3 regions of the Marinobacter sp. bablab_jr008 genome follow, and region 2 is predicted to be linked to each of the others. Evidence: predicted binding sites of a transcription regulator. Region 2 holds the regulator's gene; each other region holds the start of a gene.

Region 1 (7,994 bases), on a different contig from region 2:
CTTCGGCTCCTTATGGTGCCCACCCATCCTGAATGAGAGCGAGGCCAGAACCGGCACCAACGTCAACGCGAGCAGCAATGCGCCGATCAGAGCGAAACTGATGGTGTAAGCCATGGGCGAAAACAGCTTGCCCTCGACGCCCTGCAGCGTAAATAGCGGCAGAAAAACGATAATAATGATGCCAATGGCAAACACAATCGGACGAGCCACTTCCCGGGCAGATTCACCTACAAGCCTCAGAACACTGACCTTTTCCTCTGATCGTTCTTCCAGATGTCGGAAGATGTTCTCTATCATCACAACGGCGCCGTCCACCATCATACCGATGCCGATAGCCAGCCCCCCCAGACTCATCAGATTGGCGGACAGGCCCGAAATCCGCATCGCAATGAATGCGAAAAGCACAGACAACGGCAACGTCGCCACCACGATCAGTGTGGAACGAATGTTTCCCAGGAACAGATAAAGGAACACCAGCACCAGAACCGAGCCCTCAAGCAACGCTTTCTCGACAGTGCCTATAGCCTTGCCCACCAACTCCGCCTGGGAGTAATACGCTTCGATCTTCAGACCCTCCGGAAGTGACTTGTTCAGGTCGTCGATTTTTGCATTGACGTCCTCAAGCACCTGGCTGGTGTTGGTCCCGATCAACTTCATCACGTAACCGCCAACGGACTCCTCACCCGAGGACACCTCTGCACCACGGCGAATTGCCGGTCCAAGACCAACCTCCGCAACATCCTTGACGTAAATTGGGGACTCCCCCTCACTCTTGGACACAATGATGTTCTGGATGTCTTTGATGCCTTCGGAACCAGAGTTGACCCAGCCGTAACCGCGAACAATGTATTCTTCACCTCCTCTGGTAATGAAAGAGGCGCCGACATTGCGATTGTTCTGGGTAAGGGCACCGCGAACATCCGAGACCGTCAGGCTCCTTGCCTGAAGCTTGTGCGCGTCGATATTGACCTGGTATTGCTTAACCTCGCCTCCGATGGACAGCACACCGGTTACCCCGGGTACGGTTCTGAGCTGCGGCTTAACAATCCAGTCCTGGATCGTGCGAATTTCCTGCAAGCTGTACTGGCTCTCGTCCTCAGCTTTCAGGGAATACATCAGGATACGTCCCAAGCCCGTGGTGATGGGTCCTAGTTCGGGTTCCCCCATGCCCTCCGGGATCTGGCGCTTGGCTTCTGAAAGCCGTTCGTTTACCAGCCGCCTGGCGAAGTATATATCGGTGCCATCTTCGAAATAGATGGTCACCCGGGAAAGCCCGAAAATCGACGTGCTCTGAACCTTCTGCAACTTGGGGATGCCGTACATGCTGATTTCAATGGGATAGGAAATCAGCGTTTCAATATCCACCGGCGACAGACCAGGACTGGCAGTAAAAACCTGAACCATGGTAGGCGTCGCGTCGGGAAATGCGTCCACCGGCAGTTTTTGAAATGAAAATACCCCGGCAACGATCACGGCGATAGCAAAAACAATCGTCATCAGACGGTTGTTCAGCGCATAATTCACAATTGCGTTAACCATGTTCCCCCCGGGTTTTAGTGTCCGTGAGCGGCGCTACGGCCACTGGCGGTAATGGCCGACATCAGATCAAAAGCGCCTACTGAAACCACTTCCGTGCCCGCGCTGATCCCGGACTTGATCTCAATCAAGCCGTTTGCTTCCTTGCCAAGCGTGACGGGAACAGCCTTGTAAGCCCCTTTCTCATCGCCCGGAACAAACACAACAGATTCACCGCTAATGGTTTGAACCGCATCATCCGGAACCAGCGGCAGTGATGCCTCCGCTTCCGTCATGATTCTGGCGGTGGTATAGGTATTCGGGCGAAGGTCGCCCCTGGGAGACTTCAGTACAACGCGAACGGGGATGGTGCGGGTCTTTCCATCCAGCATGCTCGACACCCAGGATACCTGCCCACTGTGAAACCGGTCAGAACCTGAATCCCTGGAGGCAATCTGAACCTCGTCTCCCGTTGAAATCTGGTCAATATCGGATTCCGACACCTGAAGAATGGCCCACAAAACCGAGGTGTCTGCCACGATGAAAGGCGTATCCGATGGACTTAACGTCTGACCCAGCCGGACAGGCATCTGTTCGACACGCCCCTCAATGGGTGAGCGAAGCGCGTATTGCGCCAGCCCCCCACTGTCACCTGGCGACTCACTACCGTATACCGCCAGTTGTTCCCGCACGGAATCGTACTCCGCTTTTGTGGCAAGGTAGATCGCCTTGGCATCAAGAAATTCTTCCTCGCTGGAAATACCTTGGTCCTGCAATTGTCTTTCGCGATTGTAGTCTGACTCGGCTGCTTCTTTACGGGCCTCCAGCGAGATCAACCGGGAGCGAATCCGGGCCAACTCCACACTGTTCAAGGTTGCCAATAGCTGCCCTTTCTTGACGTAATCCCCCAGGTCAACCACCAACCCCGTCAACTTTCCTTCCAACAGCGGACCAACCTCGGCCACGCGATCCGGCACATACTGAATCTCGGCAGGTGCCGTAACAATTGCGCCAGCGCGCCCCTTGGCAGCCGTCACCGTCTCAATGGACAATAACTCTGTCTGCTCCGGCGTCAGATGGATCTGGCGGGACTGGTTCTCCTCTCCGGCATGCTCGACGCTTTCTTCACCGTGTTGGTCACCTCCAGCTTCTCCGGCAGCGTATGCTTGCTGCAGGCTCAGAATGCTGGCAACTATTAAAAATATCTTCAGATTGCGAATCATTCATTCACCCTCGCTATTTAAAGAACGGTCAGTTTTGAATTTCGTACCCTCAGGAACCGGCTGACATCGACAGAGCACCTCCTGTGCTTATCTCCAGCGCCCGGACGGCATCGATATAATCATTCTGCGCCTGAACGTATTCCTGCCTTACCGACAGGAGATTGTCCTGTGCTGCCAGAACATCCGAGGCACCGACCTTGCCCGCCCGAAATGCTTTCTGCATCAGTTGTAATGTTTCCTCTGAACGCTCCAGGATCGACTCGTTCATCTGGCGCAGCCGAACGGCGGTGGATTTATACCGGGCCACAGCCGACACAACCTGACGCTCTGTAGCCAGGCGCAAGGCCTCTGCCTCAAGCTCGGAGGTTTTCAGCCGCGCAGCAGCTTGTCTCTGCTCACCGGAATAATCATGGAAAACGGTCAAAGGCATCGACACCCCTGCACCGAAAAGGTTGGAGCCTTCCTCACGATCATAAAATCCGAAGACTTTCAGATTTGGAATCGTCAGGCTTTTCGCAACTTCAAGGCCAGATTCATCCGCTGCAATTCTGGCGGCCGCCGCTTTCAGGTCCGCTCTCTGACTCTGTGCCATCTCGACAAGCTGGCTGGTCGGAGGCAGGTCTTCGAGCGTCACATCAAGCTCGCCGGTCACCCCAACGGCATCGGAGGGGGACACCCCGAGCACTTCGGTAAGGTCAATTTTTGATTGCTCGAGCTTTTGTTCCGCCGAGGCTTTTTGATTCCGGGCCCTGGCAAGCCCAATGACTGCGGTATTGAGATCAATCCGGGTTTGTTTACCCTGTTTTACGGACATTTCAACCAGGTCTTTGGTGCGTTGCATAAGTTCAACGGCACGGGTTGCGGTTTCCAACTCTTTCTGAGCCAGCAGTATCCGGAAATAGGCGGCCCGCACCCGCGCCTTGGTGGCTACCTTCAGGTATTCAAGCTCCTGTTGCCGGGACGTGAGATTACTCCGGGCACGCGACTGCCCAAGGTCGCCGCGATTACCCATCCAGATCTCCTGAGTAACCCTCACCCCATATTCCAGGGACTCGTCGGCCTGATCCGGGGCCTGACGGGCCCCCAACTCAAACTCTGGATTGCTCGGCGCCCAGCGGCTGGCATGATCAAGCTGTCCCTGCTGTATCGAGACCGCGGCCCGCCTCAAAGCCAATACCGGGCTATTCTCGAAAGCCATCACCATGGCCTGGTTCAGGGAAACAGCCTGGCTGGCTTTGGCCTGCTGATATTCTTTCAGCGACACACTCTCTTTTGCCTGGGCCGACACCATAGGAGAGACGGCCAAGGCTCCCGGAACTATCATCGCGCACAACAACAATCGTTTGTTCATTCAGTATCATCCTGGCTGTTTGACTGAGGTCAGTGAGTCAGCATTTTTGCGTGGGAATCTGGAACGACCTTACAGACAAACCTTTAATACAGTTTGAAATTCAGGCACCGGATAAGAAATGAGCTTTGGCGGCAGGGGGGGGGCAGAGGTAAGGGCGAGGATGTCGAGTCACCGGGCGTCAAGGCAGGCGCACGATGGTGGGTTCTTGCATGATAAATAAAAACCGGCCCGTCATTTGGGCCGGCTTTTTATTCTGGATCTGAATTGCTTGTGATCACTTGGCCGATCAGAAACTCCTGCTCCAACCCAGCCAGAACTTCGGATCATCCGAGTTGACAGAGCCAAGCGCGTCGGTTGACTCAATGTCCGCGTACTCCACGTTAACACTGAAGGAACCGAAGTTTCCCGCATCCTTTGTAACGTTGGCGGCGACGTGTGAATAACTTGCCTCACCGACAGAAGCCTTGCCGTCATCGGCGAAGTCATAATAGCCAAGCGTCACACCGGCACTGTAGCTGTCCTGCAGAGGCACCCCAACAGAGGCGTAGTAATAGGCATCTCCTTGCACGAACACCCCATCACCACTGGTGTCGCTGTTGATCGTGTAGGCCAGGCCTACAGCAGCAATGCCATAGCTGATCTCGCCGTAAAGTTCGCCGAAATCAATGGAGTCCGGCGCGTCAGGATACGCATAATAAATGTACCCAACGTCATAACCCAGTTCTTCCACAGAGCCGGAGAATCCGGCATAAAGATCAAGCTCATAGCTGGTGCCGTCACCAAAATCGACATTGGAACCCCAGCCACCGGCGTAGAAGCCCGACGCATGCTCATAATCCAACCCTCCCTGGACAGCCGCAGCCCCGTCTGTCTGGGTGACGCCCCGGAACAGATAGTTGCTGCTGGCGCTCACATTTGAGCTGACGTCAGCGCTAACAATGGCGGGCGCAGCCTGAAGTGCTGCAAGCAAAGTGATACTGATAAATCCGGATTTGGTGAAAAACTGCTTCTTCATAATGGATACCTTCGGTTGGGTTTCATTGCTCCAAATATGATAAGCAAAAGTCTTGCCACATCTTATTTATTCTTTTTTATCATAGTTATAGAGACAAATCGGCACATTCTGAGCTTGCCCCCGAAAAACGACCGCAACACCTAGCGCCCCAGAACCTGTCACCGGCCCGGACCAGCGCCCTGTTTTGATGCATTCTCTGTAACCATTCTGTAATCTTTGCCAAATAGACTTTAATCGCGCTTCAACACACACAAGCAAACCGAAAAAGGTGAGACAGATCATGAGCAAGAAATATTTGGGCTTGGCTTTGGCGATTTCTGCCGCTTCTGCTGCACAGGCCGGAAACGTTACGACCAGCGGCGAAGACCTTGTGATCGATACCGACAGCGGTATCAAAGTGAAAGTGTCGGATAACTCTGCGTCTTTTCAGCTCGGCGGGCGCATTCAGTGGGATTACGACGCCACGCAGTCTGACGACAACGGTGTTGACACTACCGATTTCGATGTGCGCCGGGCACGCCTCTACGCCAAGGGCCACTTTGGCGACTGGGCGTACAAGACCCAGTTCAACGTCGCTGAAAGTGATGGCGCCGACGGCGGTACTGCTGAAGACCTGTACATTCGTTACATGGGATTTGGCTCAGCTGCAACCGTGACTATCGGTAAACAGAAAGAGCCATTCGGCCTGGAAGAATTAACGAGTTCGAAAGACATCTCAGCGCTTGAGCGATCTGCCATGACCGAGCGTTATGCCCCCGGTCGCAGCGGTGGCATCCAGCTCAGCGGCAAGGGCAGCAACTGGACCTACGGTATCGGCTATTTCGAGGCAGACGGCGATGGCAGCGACGACTTCAATAACACGGCAGTAACCGCGCGGGGCACATTTGCACCCGTTCAAACGAATAATGCTGTTGTTCATCTTGGCGCGGGCTATACCACGCGTGACGCCGACGTTCAGGCCGATGAGGTCGATACGTTTAATCTGGAATTGGCCGGCGCTTCCGGGCCCTTCCATGCCCAGGCCGAATATTTCGATTCCGAGGAAGGCCAGGTGGATGTTGATGGCTATTACGTACAGCTTGGCTGGATCATCACCGGCGAAAGCCGTCCTTACAAAGCTGGAGCATTCAAGCGAGTGAAACCGTCATCGCCCAAAGGAGCCTGGGAAGTTGTTGCCCGCTTTGAGGATGGTGACGGAAAATACAGTGATGTGGGGCTGGCCACAACTGACGGCGAGCAAACGACACTGGGGCTCAACTATTATGCCAACAGTAATGTCCGACTTGGCGTGAGCTATATGGATGGGGAAGAAGCCAATGGCGCTAGCGGAGATGAAGTGCGTGCAAGGTTGCAATATGCATTTTGAACGCATGGGAGGGGGCTTGGTTGAGCTCACCACTTGATAGGGCACTGGTACGGGAAACATTGCGATCAAAAACAATCGGAAAATTCAGTTAGAGTTCAGTTTAGCTTGATATAGTTCTTGCGAGTTAATGAAGTACTCAGGTTTTTAGGGCAGATATTCATCTGCCCATTTTTTTGTCTGCCCCGCTCTGAATAGAGTTCATCTGAAGTTTCTGGGTACATAGCTATCTGGCAATAATCAATTCCTGAAAAAGGGGCGCACCGACGCGCACGTGGAGTCGTCTGGCAGTCTGTCGGGATTAGGTTGTTAGGTCTCTCATAGCCAGAAAACCCCGGCTGGAAACCGGGGCTATGACAGAGAGGGAATGCAAAGGCGAACTCGCCGCCGATCAGTTGGCCTTGGGTTGTTGATCAGAAATTAACGCTGATCCCCAGCGAAGCGGTACGTGGCATGTTTGGCCTGGCGCCATCGGGCAAACGTGAGACAATTTGCTGTTCATCGAACAGGTTGTCCACTTTCAGGAAGACATCGGCACTGGCGGTCAGTGCGTAGCGGCTGATGAAATCGACCAGGAACAGGGACTCGGTCTCGTCCAGTTTCGTGGCGGTGTTGTTGCATCCCGCGCTGACACACATCTCATCGACGTAGGTGGCCACAAGGTAGTTGTCCCAGCCACTCGGGTGTTCCATGCCTGTCCGGAAGCTCATCTGGTTTTCAGGTACGTCCTTGAGCTGCTCGCCTTTTTTCAGGCCCGAAGCGGCATTGTCCTTGCTGATTTCCGCCTGGGTAAAGGTGTAGGTAAGGCTGACCGGAAGGTAGAACTCGCCTGCCCGGGTGCCGGTCTGGAGCTGGAACTCAACACCGGAAATTTCAGCCTCGCCGGTTACAAAGCTGCCAGAGGTGGCGCCATTGCTGCACGGCGAGCCCACGGAACAGTTTTCGGCCTTGTTGGAGAAGTCGCTGTAGAAGCCGATCATTTCCGCGAAGAACGCATTGCCAAAGTACCGGAGGCCGGCCTCCCAGTTCTTGCTGGTTTCCGGATCTTCGTTTGCCCTGGCACCACCTCCGAGAGGGGAGAAACCCCGGTGCACACCGCCCAGAACCTGCCAGCTTTGGGTCAGGTCGTAGGTAAAGGAAGCGCCGGGCAGGAGTTCAGCGCTGTCATTGGCGCGGGTGCTGTCGATGGTTGTGCGGCCGGGATCCGCGTATTGGGTGCGACTGGTCTGCACATCTTCGTAGCGCAGGGCCAGATTAATGCTGAGCTTGTCCGTCGCCTGCCATTTGTCGAGTGCCCAGAAGCTCAGGGCTTCGCCGGTCTCGAAGCGGTTGTTGCTGCCCGTTGGGGCCACGCTGTTCTGGAACACCAGGGAGCCATTGACCTGGTCGTACACATCCACCGGCTGGAAGCGATCCATTTCATCTTCGTGGGCGCGGGCGCCGAAGTCGAATTCGTGGTTGCCAATGTTTACATCGAAGTTTGTCTGCACGCCCTGGGAGACGTACTCTCTGGCGTTGTTCTTGTAA
Region 2 (7,994 bases):
CAGAGATAACAGGCCGGGTACGCGCCACCTGTCTGGTGTACAACGATCATGGTGAAGAAGTGGCCCGCTACGACAAGATTCACCTGTTTGACGCCATGGTTGAAGACGCCCACGGCCAGTATCGGGAATCGGATACCTTTGAGCCCGGTGATCAGGTGATTACGGTGGATACGCCGGCCGGACGACTGGGGTTGGCGATCTGTTACGACCTTCGCTTTCCGGAACTGTTCCGGGCCTTGAGAGAGCAGGGCGCCGAATGGATCTGCCTGCCCAGTGCCTTTACCTGGCAGACGGGCAATGCCCATTGGCACGCCCTGATACGCGCCCGCGCCATTGAAAACCAGGTCTGGGTGGTGGCGCCGGGGCAAGGGGGCCAGAACAGTAGCCGGCGAAGAACCTATGGCCACAGCCTGATCTGCGATCCCTGGGGTAAGATCGTCAGTGAGTTCGACGAAGGTCCGGGCATGGCTTGCGCCAATCTGGACCTGGAGCAACTGCATCAGTTGCGAAGCCGTATGCCCGTGTGGGAGCACCGGCGGCTCTGATTACTGCTCGGCGTCGTCGATCCATTCCCGCAGAGCCCGGAACAGCTTCCGGGCCTGGCCGGTATTCTTGCCTTTTTCGACTTCCTTGCGGGCATTGCGCACCAGATTGCGCAGGTGCTGCACATCGGCCGAAGGGCAGTAATCAATAAACTCTCCTACCACCTTGTCACCTTCGGAAATCATCCGGTCGCGCCAGCGCTCGGCCAGATGGTGTCGGCGGGTATGCTCTTCGCTGCCAGCGTGGAAGGCGTCGATGGCACGGCCAATAGCTTCGGGGTCGTCCTCCTGGCGCAACACCTTCCCAATGTACTGCAAGTGTCGCCGGCGGGCCTCACGCTGGGGAATCCGGCGTGATTCAATGATCGCCGCTTTCAGGGTCTCGCTGATGCTCAGCGTGGCCAGCTGTTCGTCGTTAAGGTCGAGCATGCGTTTGCCCAGATCCTGAAGCGCGTGCATTTCGCGCTTCAGCTGCGATTTGCTGGGGCCAAGGTCGTCCTGGAATTCGTCGTCAAATTGGTCAGTCATGGTAGGTCACAGGTTGCTCAGGCATAGAAAATGGTGGCCAGTCCCAGGAAGGCCATGAAGCCGACAACGTCGGTTACGGTGGTGAGTATCACACTGCCGGCCAGGGCCGGGTCAATGTTCCGGGATTTCAGGAACAGCGGCAAGACGGTGCCCACCAGCGCCGCCGCCACCAGGTTAATAACCAGTGCCGCCGCGATGATGGCACCAATCAGCCAGTCCTGGAACCAGACCACCGCGGCGGTGGCAACCACCACCGCCCACAGCAGGCCGTTCAGTACCCCGGACAGAAACTCACGGTTCAGCAGCCAGCCCACGTTGGCACCGCTGATCTGGCCAACGGCCATGCCCCGGATCACCAGGGTCAGAGTCTGGCTACCGGCAATGCCGCCCATGCTGGCCACAATTGGCATCAGTACGGCCAGTGCAACGACTTTGGCAATAGTGTCTTCAAACAGTCCAATCACGGCCGATGCGGTAAAGGCCGTGATCAGATTGATGCCCAGCCAGACCGCGCGCCGGCGGGTGGTCTTCATCACCGGGGCAAAGGTGTCCTCGTCTTCATCCAGACCAGCCATACTCATCAGGGAATGGTCTGCGTCCTCACGGATAACGTCGACCACGTCATCGATGGTGATCCGGCCCAGCAGCTTGTTGGTCTCATCCACCACAGGGGCAGAAATCAGGTCGTAGCGTTCGAACAGAGTGGCGACCTTGGTGTCGGACAGGGACACGGGAATGGGTTCAATGTCCGTGTCCATCACTTCCCGAACGGTAGCCGCGGGATTGGATACCAGCATCCGGGTAATGGGCAGCATGCCGATAAACTCGTCCCGACGGCTGACCACAATCAGGCTGTCGGTCATCGGGGGCAGGCTGCGGTGACGGCGCAGGTAGCGCAACACAACGTCGATGCTGATGTCCGGCCGTACCGTGATGGTATCGGTGTTCATCAGGCCGCCGGCAGTGTCCTCCGGGTAAGCGAGGACTTCCTCGACCCGCTGACGGTCTTGCTCGTCCATGGTGTCCAGGACTTCCTGGATCACCGTGTCCGGCAATTGCTGAAGCAAGTCGGCCAGGTCATCCGACTCGAAATCTTCCAGAATGTCCGCCAGCTCCTGCGCGTTCAGCTGGCTCAGGAAGTAGCTACGAATATCGTCGCCAAGGTACTGGAGGACTTCCCCTTCCAGCTGCTTGTCGACCAGGTTCCAGAGCAGGGCCCGTTGGCGTGGTGGCGAGGATTCCAGAAGGTGAGCAATATCGCTGGGGCTCAGACCGCCATTCAGAATGCGGGCCACCTGCTTGAGGGCACCACTGTCCAGCGCTTCACTGAGTGAGCGAAGGCGTTGGCGGGCCTGGCTTTTTTCCAGAATGTCGGTCATTGAACCACCTGCGATCAGAAAACCTTTGCATTATAGCGGAGTTAGGTGGCACACGTGAGAAAGGATTGTAGGTGAATGACGAAACCGGAGGTTATTCCCCTTCACCAAAATAATCGTTGATCAGGGCAGCCAGCGCGTCGATGGCATCCTGTTCGTCCGGGCCATCGGCAACCAGTTCCACTTCGGTGCCCTGGCTGGCGGCCAGCATCATCACCTGCATGATGTTCTTGGCGTCTACGTCCCGGCCTTTGCCGCGGATTCGCACCTTGCTGTCAAAGTCTGATGCGGTGGCCACAAGCTTCGCCGTGGCCCGCGCATGCAGGCCGAGTTTGTTGATGATGGTGATGGGGCGGCAAATCATAGGCGCTCAGATTTCTCCCCGGGCTTGAAGGTGTGGCAGTTCGGTGTGGCGCACCTGCACATTGCGGTAATTGTCGCGGAAATAGCGTCCGAGCTGCTCACACACATAAACGGAGCGGTGCTGGCCACCGGTGCAACCGATGGAAATGGTCATGTAGCTACGATTGCTGTCGGCAAACGAGGGCAGCCAGGTATTCAGGAAGCCCGTGACGTCATCCACCATCTGACGTGTCAGCGGTTCCCGTTCAAGAAATTCGATGACCGGCTGATCAACGCCGGTGTGCTTGCGCAGGCTGGTGTCCCAGTATGGATTGGGCAGGCAGCGGACGTCGAAGACGTAGTCTGAATCCACCGGCACGCCATGTTTGAAGCCAAAGGACTGGAACAGCAGTGCCAGTTCCTGATCCTTGCGGCCGGCCACGCGCTGCTTGATCATGTCGCGTAGCTCATACATGGAGAGCCCGGTCGTGTTGACGTAAAGATCGGCCAGCTTTGACAGGGGTTCCAGTAATTGCTTTTCGTTGGTGATTGCCTCCCGCAGAGACGTCTTGTCATCGCTCAGCGGATGCTTGCGGCGGGTTGCGTGAAAGCGCTGCAGCAGTGACTGCTCGTCGGCATCCAGGAAAATGATTTCAAGCTCGACACCGGTCTGCTTCAGTTGCTGGTAGATGGTTTCAAAATTGGCCAGCTCGGCAGAAAGATTACGGGCATCAATACTGACGGCCATTTTCTTCAGCCGGCCCGGTGCTTCCTGGGTGGCCGCCTCCCGGGTCAGCGGGAACAGCAAACCAATGGGCAGGTTGTCGATGCAGTAGAATCCCAGGTCTTCCAGCACATGCAGAGCCGTACTCTTGCCGGAACCGGATCGGCCACTGACGATAATCAGCTTCATGGGACTGTTTCTCCTTCAATCTGCCTGGCAGCCTGTCCAGATATCAGGCTGATCTCAGTGATTACTCTCCGCCATACGCTGGTAAAGGCTCGCGGCATCTTCACACTGGCGCAGCCGGGCGCAGAAGGTGCTGTCATTGAAGCGCTCCGCCAGCTGGCTCAGTAACTCCAGGTGTTCACTGGTGGCTTCTTTGGGGACGATCAGTGCAAACACCAGATCTACCGGCTGGTTATCGATAGCATCAAAGTCTACCGGCTCCTCCAGAGTCATCAGCACGCCGATGACCCGGTCCAGGCCTTCCAGTCGGCAGTGGGGGATGGCAATACCCTCGCCGATACCGGTGCTACCCAGCCGTTCGCGGGAGACCAGATTGTTGAAGATCTGGGTGTCGCTGAGGATTTCATCCTGAAAGTGAATCCGTTCAGCGATGAACTCCAGCACACGTTTCTTGCTTGAGGCCGGCACCTTACACAGGGTCAGTTCAGGGGCAAGAATATTGTCGATGGTCAGGGATGGCTCGCTCATGGATCGACTGCATGTCCGTAAAAAAAAGGCTGCGGCCGGTTAGCCCCGCCGCAGCTCGTTTCATGAAACACCCGGTAAGGTTCGCGCTTCAGCGACCGCCGTTACCGTGCATCCGGTCTACGTTCTTTTCCTTGTGCTTGAGGATCTGACGGTCCAGCTTGTCGACCAGAGCGTCGATTGCGGCGTACATGTCCTCATTTTCTGCCTTTGCGTGAATCTCACCACCAATCACGTGCAGCGTGGCTTCCGCCATCTGGCGCACCTTCTCGACCTCCAGTGTGACCTGGCAGTTACTGATGTGGTCGAAGTGACGCTCCAGCTTCTCGAACTTGGTGTTGACGTAATCCTTCAGAGCGGGAGTCAGTTCTACGTGATGGCCTGAAATGTTGAGTTGCATAGGCGTCTCCTGTTGTCATACTGCCGGCGTGCTTGCCGGCTTGCGTGCCAGTGCATCTTGCACCGGCGAAAGTTTAAACCAGGCGTTTTCGTTCGTTCGAGGGAGGAATATGCATGGCCTCCCGGTATTTGGCCACGGTACGCCGCGCCACGTTGATTCCCTGTTCCCCTAGCATGGCTGCAATTTTGCTATCGCTCAATGGCTTTTTCGGGGTTTCCTCGGCAATCAGCTTCTTGATCATCGCCCGGATGGCTGTAGACGAGCATTCGCCGCCCTCGGCGGTGCTGACGTGGCTGGAGAAAAAGTACTTCAGCTCAAAAATACCGCGGGGCGTGTGCATGTACTTCTGGGTGGTAACCCGGGAAATCGTGGACTCGTGCATTTCCACCGCCTGGGCAATGTCAGACAGGATCAGAGGCTTCATGGCTTCTTCGCCCTGATCGAGGAACCCTTGCTGGTGTTCAACGATGCGGGTGGCCACTTTCAGCAGGGTTTCATTCCGGCTTTGCAGGCTCTTGATAAACCATTTCGCTTCTTGCAGCTGGTCGCGCAGGTAGGTGTTATCGGCACTGCTGTCAGCCCGGCGGATCAGTGACGCGTAGCTGGCATTCACCCGGATACGCGGAGCGATTTCCGGGTTGAGTTCAACCCGCCAGCGGCCTTCGTGTTTGCGTACGATGACGTCCGGGATAACGTAATCCGGTTCGGCCCGGTCCACGACATCGCCAGGGCGAGGGTTCAGGCTGGTGATCAGGGCCAGTACCTGTTTCAGCTGGTCTTCCTTGAGCCGGCTGCGGCGCAACAGCTGTGCGTAGTCCCGGTTGCCAAGCAGATGCAGGAACTGGGTAACCACCAGTCTCGCCTGGCGCAGCCAGGGGGTATCCGGTGGCAGCTGGTTGAGCTGAATCAGCAGGCATTCCTGGAGATCCCGAGCGAACACGCCGGGCGGGTCGAAGTGTTGCAGGCGGTGGAGTACCGCTTCCACTTCGTCCAGTTCCAGCGGATCTTCTTCGGATTCGTCCAGCAGCCCTGCGTGAATGTCCTCGATGTCAGACGTCAGGTAGCCGCGCTCATCCACGGCATCCAGCAGCGCGTGGGCAATGGCCTGATCCCGCTCGCTCAGGGGCGTCAGGTTCAGCTGCCACTCGAGGTGATCCTGCAGGGTTTCGGTGGGCGAATTACGAGTCTCGAAATCCGATTCGTGCTCGTCTTCGCCCTTGCTGGCCGGAGCCGGGGCAGACTGGTAGATGTCATCCCAGGCGGTATCAACCGGCAGATCATCAGGAATGTTGTCCGGAATATCGTTCTCGGACGACCAGTCTGGGCCGTTCTCGGTTTCGTCCCAGTCCGGGCTCGCGTCCTGGTGGCTGTCGTCCTGGGTGGTCTCAGAGCCGGAAGCTTCGCTGTGCTCGTGCTCTTCGCGTTCGTCGCCTTCAGCGTGCTCATCGTCCTCGGAGGTTTCCAGCATGGGGTTTGATTCCAGCGCCTGCTGGATTTCCTGCTGGAGATCGAGGGTAGAAAGCTGCAGCAGGCGTATAGCCTGCTGCAGCTGGGGCGTCATGGTCAGACTCTGGCCCAGCTTAAGCTGTAATGAGGCTTTCATAACCATGGCTCAAGATCCATAACTCGTGGGCATCCCGGTTGTTGCTTTGCCGGCGCACAGGCCGAAAAAAATGTTGTACGCTGGTTACTTGCCATTGTCTGTAGACAGTATAAGCAAGTTTTTTGCCGAGTTTACTTGCTACAGATCATCAAAACAATCAGGCCTCGGATAAACCCTGTTTTATCAGGTCAGAGCCGGAACTCGTCGCCCAGATATACTTCTTTCACCTGCTGGTTTGCCAGAATGGCTTCGGCATTGCCGGAGGCAATGATGTGGCCTCCGGAAACGATGTAGGCATTCTCGCAGATGTCGAGGGTTTCCCGAACGTTGTGGTCGGTGATCAAGACCCCGATGCCCTTGTCCCGAAGGTGCCGGATGATGTGCTTGATGTCACTCACTGAGATGGGGTCTACGCCCGCGAAGGGCTCGTCCAGCAGAATAAAGGCAGGCTCCATGGCCAGCGCCCGGGCGATTTCAACCCTGCGGCGTTCGCCGCCGGATAGTGCCATACCCACGCTGTCCCGGATGTGAGTAATGTGGAACTCTTCCAGCAACTCTTCCAGCTTGGCGTCCCGTTCCGCCCGGCTCATGCCTTTGCGGGTTTCGAGGATGGCCATGATGTTGTCCCGTACGGTCAGTTTGCGGAACACGGAGGCTTCCTGGGGCAGGTAGCCGATGCCCTTGCGGGCGCGGCCATGCATCGGCAGCGGGGTGATGTCCTGGGTGTCGATGGTGATCCGGCCGTGATCCGCAGGCACCAGGCCCACGATCATGTAGAAGCAGGTGGTCTTGCCGGCGCCGTTGGGGCCGAGCAGGCCGACAATCTCGCCGGAGCGAATTTCCAGAGAAACGTCCAGCACCACTTTTTTCTGCTTGTAGCTTTTTGCCAGATTACTGGCCCTGAGAACTGCCATCCGAACCTTTCCCGTCACTGGATTGAGCTGAATTACGAGGCTGAATCACCATTTCCACCCGGCCGGAGCCGCCGTCGGATGGCGTGCCGCCTTCCGCAGTAACAACGCGGCGAACGGTGTCGTAGTGGATGACATCGCCCCGGAATACGTTGCCACCCTGTTCGATGACGGCCTGTCTTTCAAAAATGACCAGGTTTTCATCGCCAGACCAGGTGATGTTCAGGGCCTTGGCATCGGTCATGCCTTCGCCTTCCTGGCCAGGTTGCCGGTAATGGGCGGGGTTGCCGGCGGCTTCAATCCGGCTGACACCTTGTTGGTTCCGGTAAAGTACCACCCGATCCGCTTCCAGCCGGGTTTCGCCCTGGATCAGTTCGACAGCGCCGGTGTAAACGGCCGTACCGGCGCTATCGTCCAGGCGGGCAGAATCGGCACTGACCTTGATGGGGATGTCTGAATCCAGATTGAATGCCGATACAGGGCCGGCCAGCAATGCCATGGCCAGAATCACTGGCCGGCAGAAAGATCGTTTACCTGACGGTTTCATATTGTCCCTCTACCCGGGAGTTGAGTTCGAGAATGCGTTCGTCGATCCAGGCTTTCATGCCGGTGGAGCGGGTGACGCCGAAAGGCTCGGTGATGGACACCGGATGGTCTGTGTAGACGGTGCCGTTGCTGTTGTCCAGGGTCAGTGCCTCGGTTTCGAGAACGGCTTCGCGGCCTTCGGACTGTCGGGTCAACCGGACGTTCCCCGTAAGTTCCAGCTTTTCATTGTTCTGCTGAAGGCTACCTTCATTGGACTCGATGAGCCAAGGTTCGGGGCTGCCCTCACTGAAAAGCCGGGCTCTCGGCGTGTC
Region 3 (7,994 bases), on a different contig from region 2:
CCGCGATGCAGACCGAACTCTATCGCGTTCCCCTGGTCCTGACCGGCCAAACCCTGGCATTGGCGGCCAACGTGGTCATTTTGTCGGCATTGATTTCCGGCTTCATCACCTGGTGGCGACTTCGTAAACTGGACCTTGTCGCGGTTCTGAAAACCCGGGAATAATGCACACACACTCACATGGGACCCAACATGGCGACACAACGCATCTCAAAAGGAAAATGGGCCTTCTGGCTTTTGATGGCCTCAGTAGCCGCCATCGTCTTCGCGCTTATCCTGCGGCCAGAGCCCGTTTGGGTTGACCTTGCCCCCGTCGAGCGCGGCCCCATGGAAGTGACCATTCTTGAAGAGGGCAAAACCCGGGTCAAAGATCGCTATCTGATTTCCTCCCCTGTGGCCGGCTATATTCACCGGGTTCAGCTGGACGTAGGCGACGCGGTGATTCCCGGGGAGCTACTGACGTTTGTGGACCCGACGCCCGCCAGCATCCTGGACGCCCGGACCCGCGCCGAAGCCGAGGCTCGGGCAGCCGCCGCCCAGGCAGCACTTCAATCCATCCAGCAAAAGGTTCAGGCGGCGGAGGCTGATGCTGAGTTCGCTCAGAATGAATACCAGCGCCTGCTCGCTCTGGAAGAATCCCGCTTTGTCTCCACCGAACAGTTACAACAGGCGAAATCCACGGCAGCCCGGGCACAGGCAATCCTGCGTTCCGCCCGCTTTGATGAAGAGGTGGCCGCCCATGAACTGGCCGCCGCTCAAACCCGGCTGCAGATTTCAACCGCGTCCTCCAATGGTCAGAAACCTGCCGAGCGGGTCGCCGTGCGCTCTCCGGTTAACGGCGCGGTTCTGGCTCTGGTTCGCCAGAGCGAGGGCGTCATCCAGGCCGGCGAGCCGATACTGGAGGTCGGAGACCCTGGCGCTCTGGAAGTGGTGGTCGAGGTCTTGAGTTTTGATGCCGTCAAACTGGAACCCGGCCTTGGCGTGCGACTGAGTGGCTGGGGCGGGCCGGTACTGGAAGCAACGGTTCGTCGTATCGAGCCTATCGGGTTTGAGGATGTATCCGCTCTGGGCGTGGAAGAACAACGGGTTCAGGTTATTGCCGATATGGTCAGCCCACGGGAGCAGTGGCGACAGCTGGGAGACGGCTACCGGGTGGACGCTGACTTTATCCTGTGGCAAAGCGAAGACACCTTGCAGGTACCCACCTCAGCTATCTTCGAATACAACGGCGCTTCTGCGGTTTTCATGGTTGAGAGCGAAACGGCTAGACACCAGACAGTCACGACAGGACCATCCAACGGTTTAATGACCCAGGTAACGCAGGGACTGCAGGAGGGCGTTCGGGTGGTCCGGCACCCCGGCCGTGGCCTGGAAGACGGCGATCAGGTCCGGGTGCGTTAACGCAACCCCCTGAATGGAACGAAGCCGGCACATAGTGTGCCGGCGTCCGTCTTCAATGGGATCAGGCTTTCGTTCTGCGCGAGAAGCCCAGCCCAGCCAGACCAAGGCCGAGCAAAAGAAGGCTGGCTGGCTCAGGCACTTTCGCGGCGGACGAGAAGGAGGCTGAAAACGCCAGGTCGCCGTAGTTCGACCCGGAACTCCAGCTCTGGGTATCCCAGGTACCGGCACTATTGCCGTTGTTCTGCCAGAAAAAGCCACCGTCCAGATAGGCAGACTCGTCACGCAGGGAGCCTGCATAGGCGGTACCAGTCTGGCCATCGAACAAGCCGGTCGAACTGATAAACGCGATGTAGTCGTTACCCCCGACAAGATTCAACCCGCCGGTGTTGAAGGTAAACTCTTCCATACCATCAAGACCACCGTTGTTGGTTGAGGACACAGCGGCACTCTGGAAAAGCACGGAGCCGGTCGCGCGGGTGGTGGCAGCATCCCAGTCCATTACATAGAAAGCAAAGTCCACGTAATCGGGGTTCACTCTGTCGTTCAGGAAGAACGTCCAGCTATCCAGCTGGGTTTCAGAACCGCCCACCTTGAAGGTTTGTCCGTACGTAGCACTGTTAGATTCACCGAAGGCGGCTATTTCGCTGGAGCCATTCCAGCCAGATACGGTTTCAATAACACCCGCGTTGGCAACGCTAGCGAGCCCGGACACTACAACAACAGAAAGCGCTTTGCCCAACTTGTTCATCTGTACTTCCTTATTTGGTTCTTCCAGAGATAATGACGTTGCCAGCAAGGAAGCACATAGCGTGCCTATTTATATCTTATTGATATAAAACACCTTTATTAGAACAGAAAGCCAGTTATGTAAATTATTCCGACGCTATTATCGCGCAATCTTACTCGACAGCGTCGATCCATTTGCCATACCCCGCGGCTTCCATTTGCTCCAGCGGGATGAACTTCATGGCTGCGGAATTCATACAATAGCGCAATCCCGTCGGCGCCGGACCATCGTCAAAGACATGGCCCAGATGAGAATCAGCATGGGCACTGCGAATCTCCGTCCGGGTCATGAAAAACGACTTGTCCTCACGTTCTACCACTGCCTCTGGCGTAATCGGGCGAGTGAAGCTCGGCCAGCCGGTGCCGGACTTGTACTTATCCCGTGAGGAGAACAGCGGCTCACCGGAAACGACATCCACATAAAGCCCCGCCCTGGTGTTGTCCCAGTAGGTATTGTTGAAGGCGGGTTCAGTACCATCCTCCTGCGTGACCTCATACTGCATTTCCGTCAAACGCTGCCGAAGAGTCTTGTCATCCGGTTTCTGAAAACGTTCGGGGTTAAAACCCCCACTTGCCGCCGCTTCTGTCGGATCGGCCTCCGCAGGCATCGAGTCATTGACTCCGTTATTGGGCTGATAGCGCGAGAAGTCCAGCTCATAATCCTCGCCATAGACCTCTTCAATAAACTGATAACGCCCCGAATTGAAGGTATAGAACTTGTAGCGGACCGGATTCTTCTTGTAGTAGTCCTGGTGGTATTCCTCCGCCGGATAGAATCTCTTGAGCGGCTCAATGGGGATCACCACCGGCTTGTCATAGACGCCGGAAGCCTCCAGTGCCTGCTTTGCCGCCTCTGCGAAGCGCTTCTGCTCCTCGTTGTGGTAAAAAATGGTGGGCCGGTACTGCCGACCACGGTCAACGAACTGGCCCTCCAGGTCGGTCGGATTCATCATTCGCCAGAGGCCGGCCAGCAAGCCCTCATAGGTTATTTTGTCCGGGTCGTAATATACCTGGACGGCTTCAGTGTGGCCTGTACGCCCGGAAGAGACCTGTTTATAGGTCGGACTTTTTTCTTCTCCACCAGCGTAGCCAGACACTGCCTCGACAACACCAGGAATCTTTTCGTAGCCGGCTTCCACGCACCAGAAACAGCCGCCAGCAAAGGTCGCCACGGCCAGATCCGGATCATCCGGTGCATAGGCATTACCTGCACTATCCACTCGCTCTGCTGCCACCTGTGCCGCAAAAAGACCGGCGGCGGAAACCAGCGCCAGGGCGGAAAACAGGCCTATAACTTTTCGTTTCATGACACTTCTCCTCGCTTGAATCCATAATCACAGCCTAGCGATCTGAATTCACAAAAACGTTCAGCAACTATCACAAATCTATAACGCAGCGGAAAGCTAGCTGGAGGAAGCTAACGGTAGCCAGAGGGTAAAGACAGCACCGTTCGCATTGTGCGCTGAGAGCCTGCCTTGCTGCAGGACGACCAAGCGCTGGGCGATCGCAAGTCCCAGGCCTGCATGGCCGGTGCGTTCGGCTCCGGCGGCCTGGTAGAAGGGGTCAAACACCTGGCCAAGGTCTTCTTTGCGGATGCCAGGCCCACCATCAGCAACAGTGATCTCTGCTCCACCATCCCGTACTGACATCGTGAGTATGACTCTTGTATTCCGCGGAGAATGGTCGATGGCATTGCTGATGAGATTGTCCAGAACCCGCTCTGTCATCGCGATATCCGCCAGCACGCTCTCGGTCTCTGTCGCCGAAATGGTGAGCTCAACACCAGCTCGTTCTGCCGCAGGCCTATGCTTCTGAACGACGTCGTAGAGCAACTCAGCCATGACAAACGGCTCGATATCCGGCTGTTTTTCACGGGCATCCAGGGCGGCCAGTTCGAACAACTCCTCAACCTGCCTGCCCAACCGGTGTGTTTCTGACAGGGCCACCGCCAGGAACCGGCCTCGCTCCTCGGCTTCCAGGGTCTCATGCTTCATCCGCAGCGCTTCCAGGTAGCCCTGAATGGACGCCAGCGGTGTTCGAAGATCGTGAGACACCTGAGCAACCAGCTGTCGACGCTGGGCGTCTTTGTGCTTCAGGAGATCCAGCTGCGCCACAATGCGGCGCGCCATGAGATCAAACCGAGAGGCCAGGTAATCAATGTCGTCGCCCTTCTCGACCAGTGGAGGACTCTGCTCAGAGGACAATTCCCTTTCAAACGACTCCACCCGTTCAGTCAGCCGGGACAGCCGCCGCGTTAACATTCGGAAGAATACCAACCCGGCCAGGAGCCCCACGAGCAGGCTCACCGCCAGGGCGCCTGCGCCCATCTGCAACAACCGGTTGCTGTGAACCATGCTCTCCGCGAGGTCGAATTCTTCGCCCCTCAGAACCACATAAAGGTAGCCGGCAGGGTCGATTGCCGAGGGAACAGGGGTTACAGAGAACACTTTTTGCCGATCGTGACTACGAGGGTCGTCCCCCGGCAGAGGATAGGCGTCCGGGTTTTCGAGCAGTGTCTGGATTGGTCCGAGGGATACCCGATTGCGCTTGATTCGGTCCGGATCGGCGGAATAGGCAAGAATGGCCCCATCGGTATCCAACAGGTAAATCTCAAGGCTGGGATTGATCGTCATATACAGCTCGAACAGCTGCTTCAGGGCATCCCGATTCAACTGGCCATCGGTGACCAGGTTTCGGTCAGAAACCAGATTCTGCGCCAGATTCCGGTTCAGTTGCTGGTTAACGGCAGCCGAATACTCCCTGACCGAGGCCAGACTCAGCAAAGTAAATAGCCCGCCCACCACCAACAGCAGCAGGAACAGACCAATGGCCAGCCTCGCATACAGGGTTCGAAGCACGGAAAGGCCCATGGTTAATCCATAAACCGATAGCCCACCCCCCAGACCGTCTGAACGTAACGCGGTTGGGCCGGATCGGGCTCAATCTTGTTACGCAGGCGGTTGATATGGGTGTTTACGGTGTGCTCGTAGCCGTCGTGATTGTACCCCCAGACGGCATCCAGCAATTGGGCCCGGCTGAAAACCCGGCCACGATGGGAAGCAAAGTGCCACAGAAGATCGAACTCACGGGCGGTCAGATCGAGCTCGCGGCACTCCAGGAAGACCCGGCGTCGAACCGGATCAATCCGCAGCCCGTCCGCCTCGATCTCCGCCACGTCGTCTTCGGGTGAGTTCTTCCGGGAGAGCGCGTCCACCCGCCGGAACAGAGCTTTGATGCGAGCGGACAGTTCCGCCACGCTGAAAGGCTTGGTGAGGTAGTCATCCGCCCCCATTTCCAGCCCCAGCACCCTGTCCAGCTCGGTGCTCTTGGCGGTCAGCATGAGCACCGGCACATAACCCGCACTGGAGCGTATTTCCCGGCACACCGCCAGGCCATCCAGGCCCGGAAGCATGAGGTCCAGAATCACCAGGTCAATACCACCGTCCCGGAAACGCGCCAGGCCGCTGTCGCCCCGGTCCCGAAGAACCGCTGTCATGCCCAGGTCGGATACCTGCATGCGGACCAGTTCGCCGATACCGGGATTGTCTTCGATTATCAATACCGTGCGCGGCATGCAGCTGAGGGCTCCTTTCGGTCAACACTGGCTGTCAATCCAGTATTATCGTCAGTCCTCTGAGTCTATCGTGGAAAGTTCACAAAACCATAAACTTCTTCATAAACTCCGGACACAGACAATATCGAACCTCAAGCAAGCGATCACCCAATCACCACACCCCCGTAGGCACAACGTCAGTGACATAGTCTCTGAACCGGCGCGCAGGCCGCCCCAGCACTTCTTCAACCGTTTGAGTGGTGCTTTCATTGCGGCCATCAAGAATGTTCACAAACAGTTCGTTGATCAGCCACGCCATGTCGTCTGCCATACCCAGCGCCCTGGCGCCATCCAGATAGGCCTCCACCGGTAACGGCGTAAACCGGATCTCACGGCCAGTGGCCGCAGCAATCGCATGCACACACTCCTCGAACGAGAGCAGCTCCGGACCGGTAACTTCCAATACCTGGTTTTTCAATGCGGGATTGGTCAGCGACGCTACCGCCACACTGGCCAGGTCATCCACATCGATGAATGGTTCTCTGGCGTTGGGCCTGGGGAGCACCAGCTCACCCGCCTGCAGGCCCTGCAGCATAAAGCTTTCACTGAAGTTCTGCATAAACCAGCTGGCGCGAACCACGTTCCAGTCCAACCCGCTGCTTTCCAGTACCTGTTCTGCCCGCCGTGCGCCGGCCTCTCCACGCCCCGACATCAACACCAGGTGCGCCACACCCTGCTGTTTAGCTTCCGCCACAAAGGCACGCACATCCGTTTCCGCCGCCGGCACCGCGAGATCCGGGAAATACGTAACGTAGGCAGCACGCACTCCCTGAAGTGCCGCGGCCCAGGTACTGCGGTCTGCCCAATCGAAGGGGATAGGGGAAGAGCGTGACAGGCCGCGCGCCTCCAGCCCCATCTCACCCAGTTTTGCCAATACCCTGGAACCGGACTTACCGGTGGCGCCAACAACAGCGACGACTTCTGATGTCATGGTTTGGTCCTCGTTAAACGATCACTGAAGGTTCCAGTTTACGAGGACAAAAACTGATGCTTAATGCTTTTCTATCTACTATACTTTGCAGATCGTCCAAAACCCGTGAGAAACAATGATCCCTGAACTTGAGCGGCGCATGCCGACAACCTCCGATCCACTCGGCGAGACGCTGTGTTCACTTCGTATGGACGGTACCGTCTACGCGACTGCCGAACTGATTAGCCCGTGGGGCATGGAGATGCCGCCGCTCGGGGGCAAAATGATGTTTCACATCGTCACCCAGGGAAGCTGCTGGTTGCGTTTCAAAGACCAGGATAGCCTGCTCCTTAAAACGGGCGACCTGGCGCTGGTACCCAAAGGGGAAGGCCACTGTATCTCCCATAGTAACAATCAGCCGTGCGAGCCCTTTTTTGATATTCCCGTCACCCGGCTGACAGACCGCTTTGAGTTCATGCGCTATGGCGGGGCCGGCACGGAAGAACAGCGCACGGGCGAAGAAGAAACCCGACTGACCTGCGGCGTGCTTGGCTTCGACCAGATTGCGGCTCAGAAGCTCATTCGTGAATTGCCACAGTGCATTCACATCAAAGGCGACGATGGCGCCCTGCCCGCCGAGCTTACAACGCTGATACAACTGATGGAGCAGGAAGCCCGCGCACTATCACCCGGCGGAGTCACAGTGATGGCCCACCTGGCAGATATCATCGTGATTCAGGCCATACGACACTGGATCAACTCAAGCGCGGAAGCCAGCAAAGGCTGGCTGGGCGCGCTGAAAGATCCGAAACTGGGCAAGGCTCTGGCGGCCATACACGCACACCCTGAGGCTGACTGGACAGTCAGCCGGCTGGCCAGGCACGCGGGCATGTCCCGCTCCGGGTTTTCCGCCCGGTTTACCGAGGTGATAGGCACTTCAGTAAAACAGTACCTGACCGAATGGAGGATGAACCTGGCGCGTCTCAGAATTGGTCAATCACCCGTGACATTGACTGAGCTGGCTGAAGAGCTGGGGTACCAATCCGAAGCGGCGTTTTCGAGGGCTTACAAGCGGGTTTTCGGGGTGCCACCACTGCGGCGGAAAGGCTGCGAAAGGTAATCACATAATGAGCCCGACTTTCCCGCCCACGGCTCTATGGTTCAGACTTGAGTACCTCAGACCGATCCCTCTCGTACTCTTCGTATGACTTACTGGAACGTTGGATGCACTCATCATACTGAGGGGGTGGCACACTGACACATTCCTGTCGGTTGTTTCGCTGCA

Evidence for each region. Region 2 encodes sigma-54, which starts transcription at its own class of promoters, with help from an activator protein. Its sites were predicted from a motif close to ANTGGCATNNANNTTGCTNT; they were not measured.
Region 1: JIF53_RS02015 (TorF family putative porin) is a predicted target of sigma-54. The motif match lies at 5,145-5,164, and genes of this name have one in related genera.
Region 3: JIF53_RS02645 (PEP-CTERM sorting domain-containing protein) is a predicted target of sigma-54. The motif match lies at 2,198-2,217, and genes of this name have one in related genera.

Annotation. Positions count from the first base shown of each region.
Region 1 covers NZ_JACDWW010000032.1:43,607-51,600, reverse strand. Annotated here, with positions in the region: gene JIF53_RS02030 (efflux RND transporter permease subunit) at 1-1,539, opposite strand, end outside; gene JIF53_RS02025 (efflux RND transporter periplasmic adaptor subunit) at 1,554-2,738, opposite strand; gene JIF53_RS02020 (TolC family protein) at 2,788-4,089, opposite strand; gene JIF53_RS02015 (TorF family putative porin) at 4,376-5,104, opposite strand; gene JIF53_RS02010 (OprO/OprP family phosphate-selective porin) at 5,385-6,470, shown strand; gene JIF53_RS02005 (TonB-dependent receptor family protein) at 6,881-7,994, opposite strand, start outside.
Region 2 covers NZ_JACDWW010000059.1:107,963-115,956, reverse strand. Annotated here, with positions in the region: gene JIF53_RS09150 (carbon-nitrogen hydrolase family protein) at 1-545, shown strand, start outside; gene yjgA (ribosome biogenesis factor YjgA) at 546-1,070, opposite strand; gene mgtE (magnesium transporter) at 1,088-2,449, opposite strand; gene JIF53_RS09135 (HPr family phosphocarrier protein) at 2,541-2,810, opposite strand; gene rapZ (RNase adapter RapZ) at 2,817-3,701, opposite strand; gene ptsN (PTS IIA-like nitrogen regulatory protein PtsN) at 3,756-4,226, opposite strand; gene hpf (ribosome hibernation promoting factor) at 4,315-4,623, opposite strand; gene JIF53_RS09115 (RNA polymerase factor sigma-54) at 4,697-6,226, opposite strand; gene lptB (LPS export ABC transporter ATP-binding protein) at 6,415-7,140, opposite strand; gene lptA (lipopolysaccharide transport periplasmic protein LptA) at 7,118-7,684, opposite strand; gene lptC (LPS export ABC transporter periplasmic protein LptC) at 7,668-7,994, opposite strand, start outside.
Region 3 covers NZ_JACDWW010000037.1:110,892-118,885, reverse strand. Annotated here, with positions in the region: gene JIF53_RS02655 (ABC transporter permease) at 1-164, shown strand, start outside; gene JIF53_RS02650 (efflux RND transporter periplasmic adaptor subunit) at 192-1,400, shown strand; gene JIF53_RS02645 (PEP-CTERM sorting domain-containing protein) at 1,462-2,148, opposite strand; gene msrB (peptide-methionine (R)-S-oxide reductase MsrB) at 2,300-3,493, opposite strand; gene JIF53_RS02635 (sensor histidine kinase) at 3,590-5,056, opposite strand; gene JIF53_RS02630 (response regulator transcription factor) at 5,059-5,760, opposite strand; gene JIF53_RS02625 (NAD(P)H-binding protein) at 5,912-6,730, opposite strand; gene JIF53_RS02620 (AraC family transcriptional regulator) at 6,846-7,829, shown strand.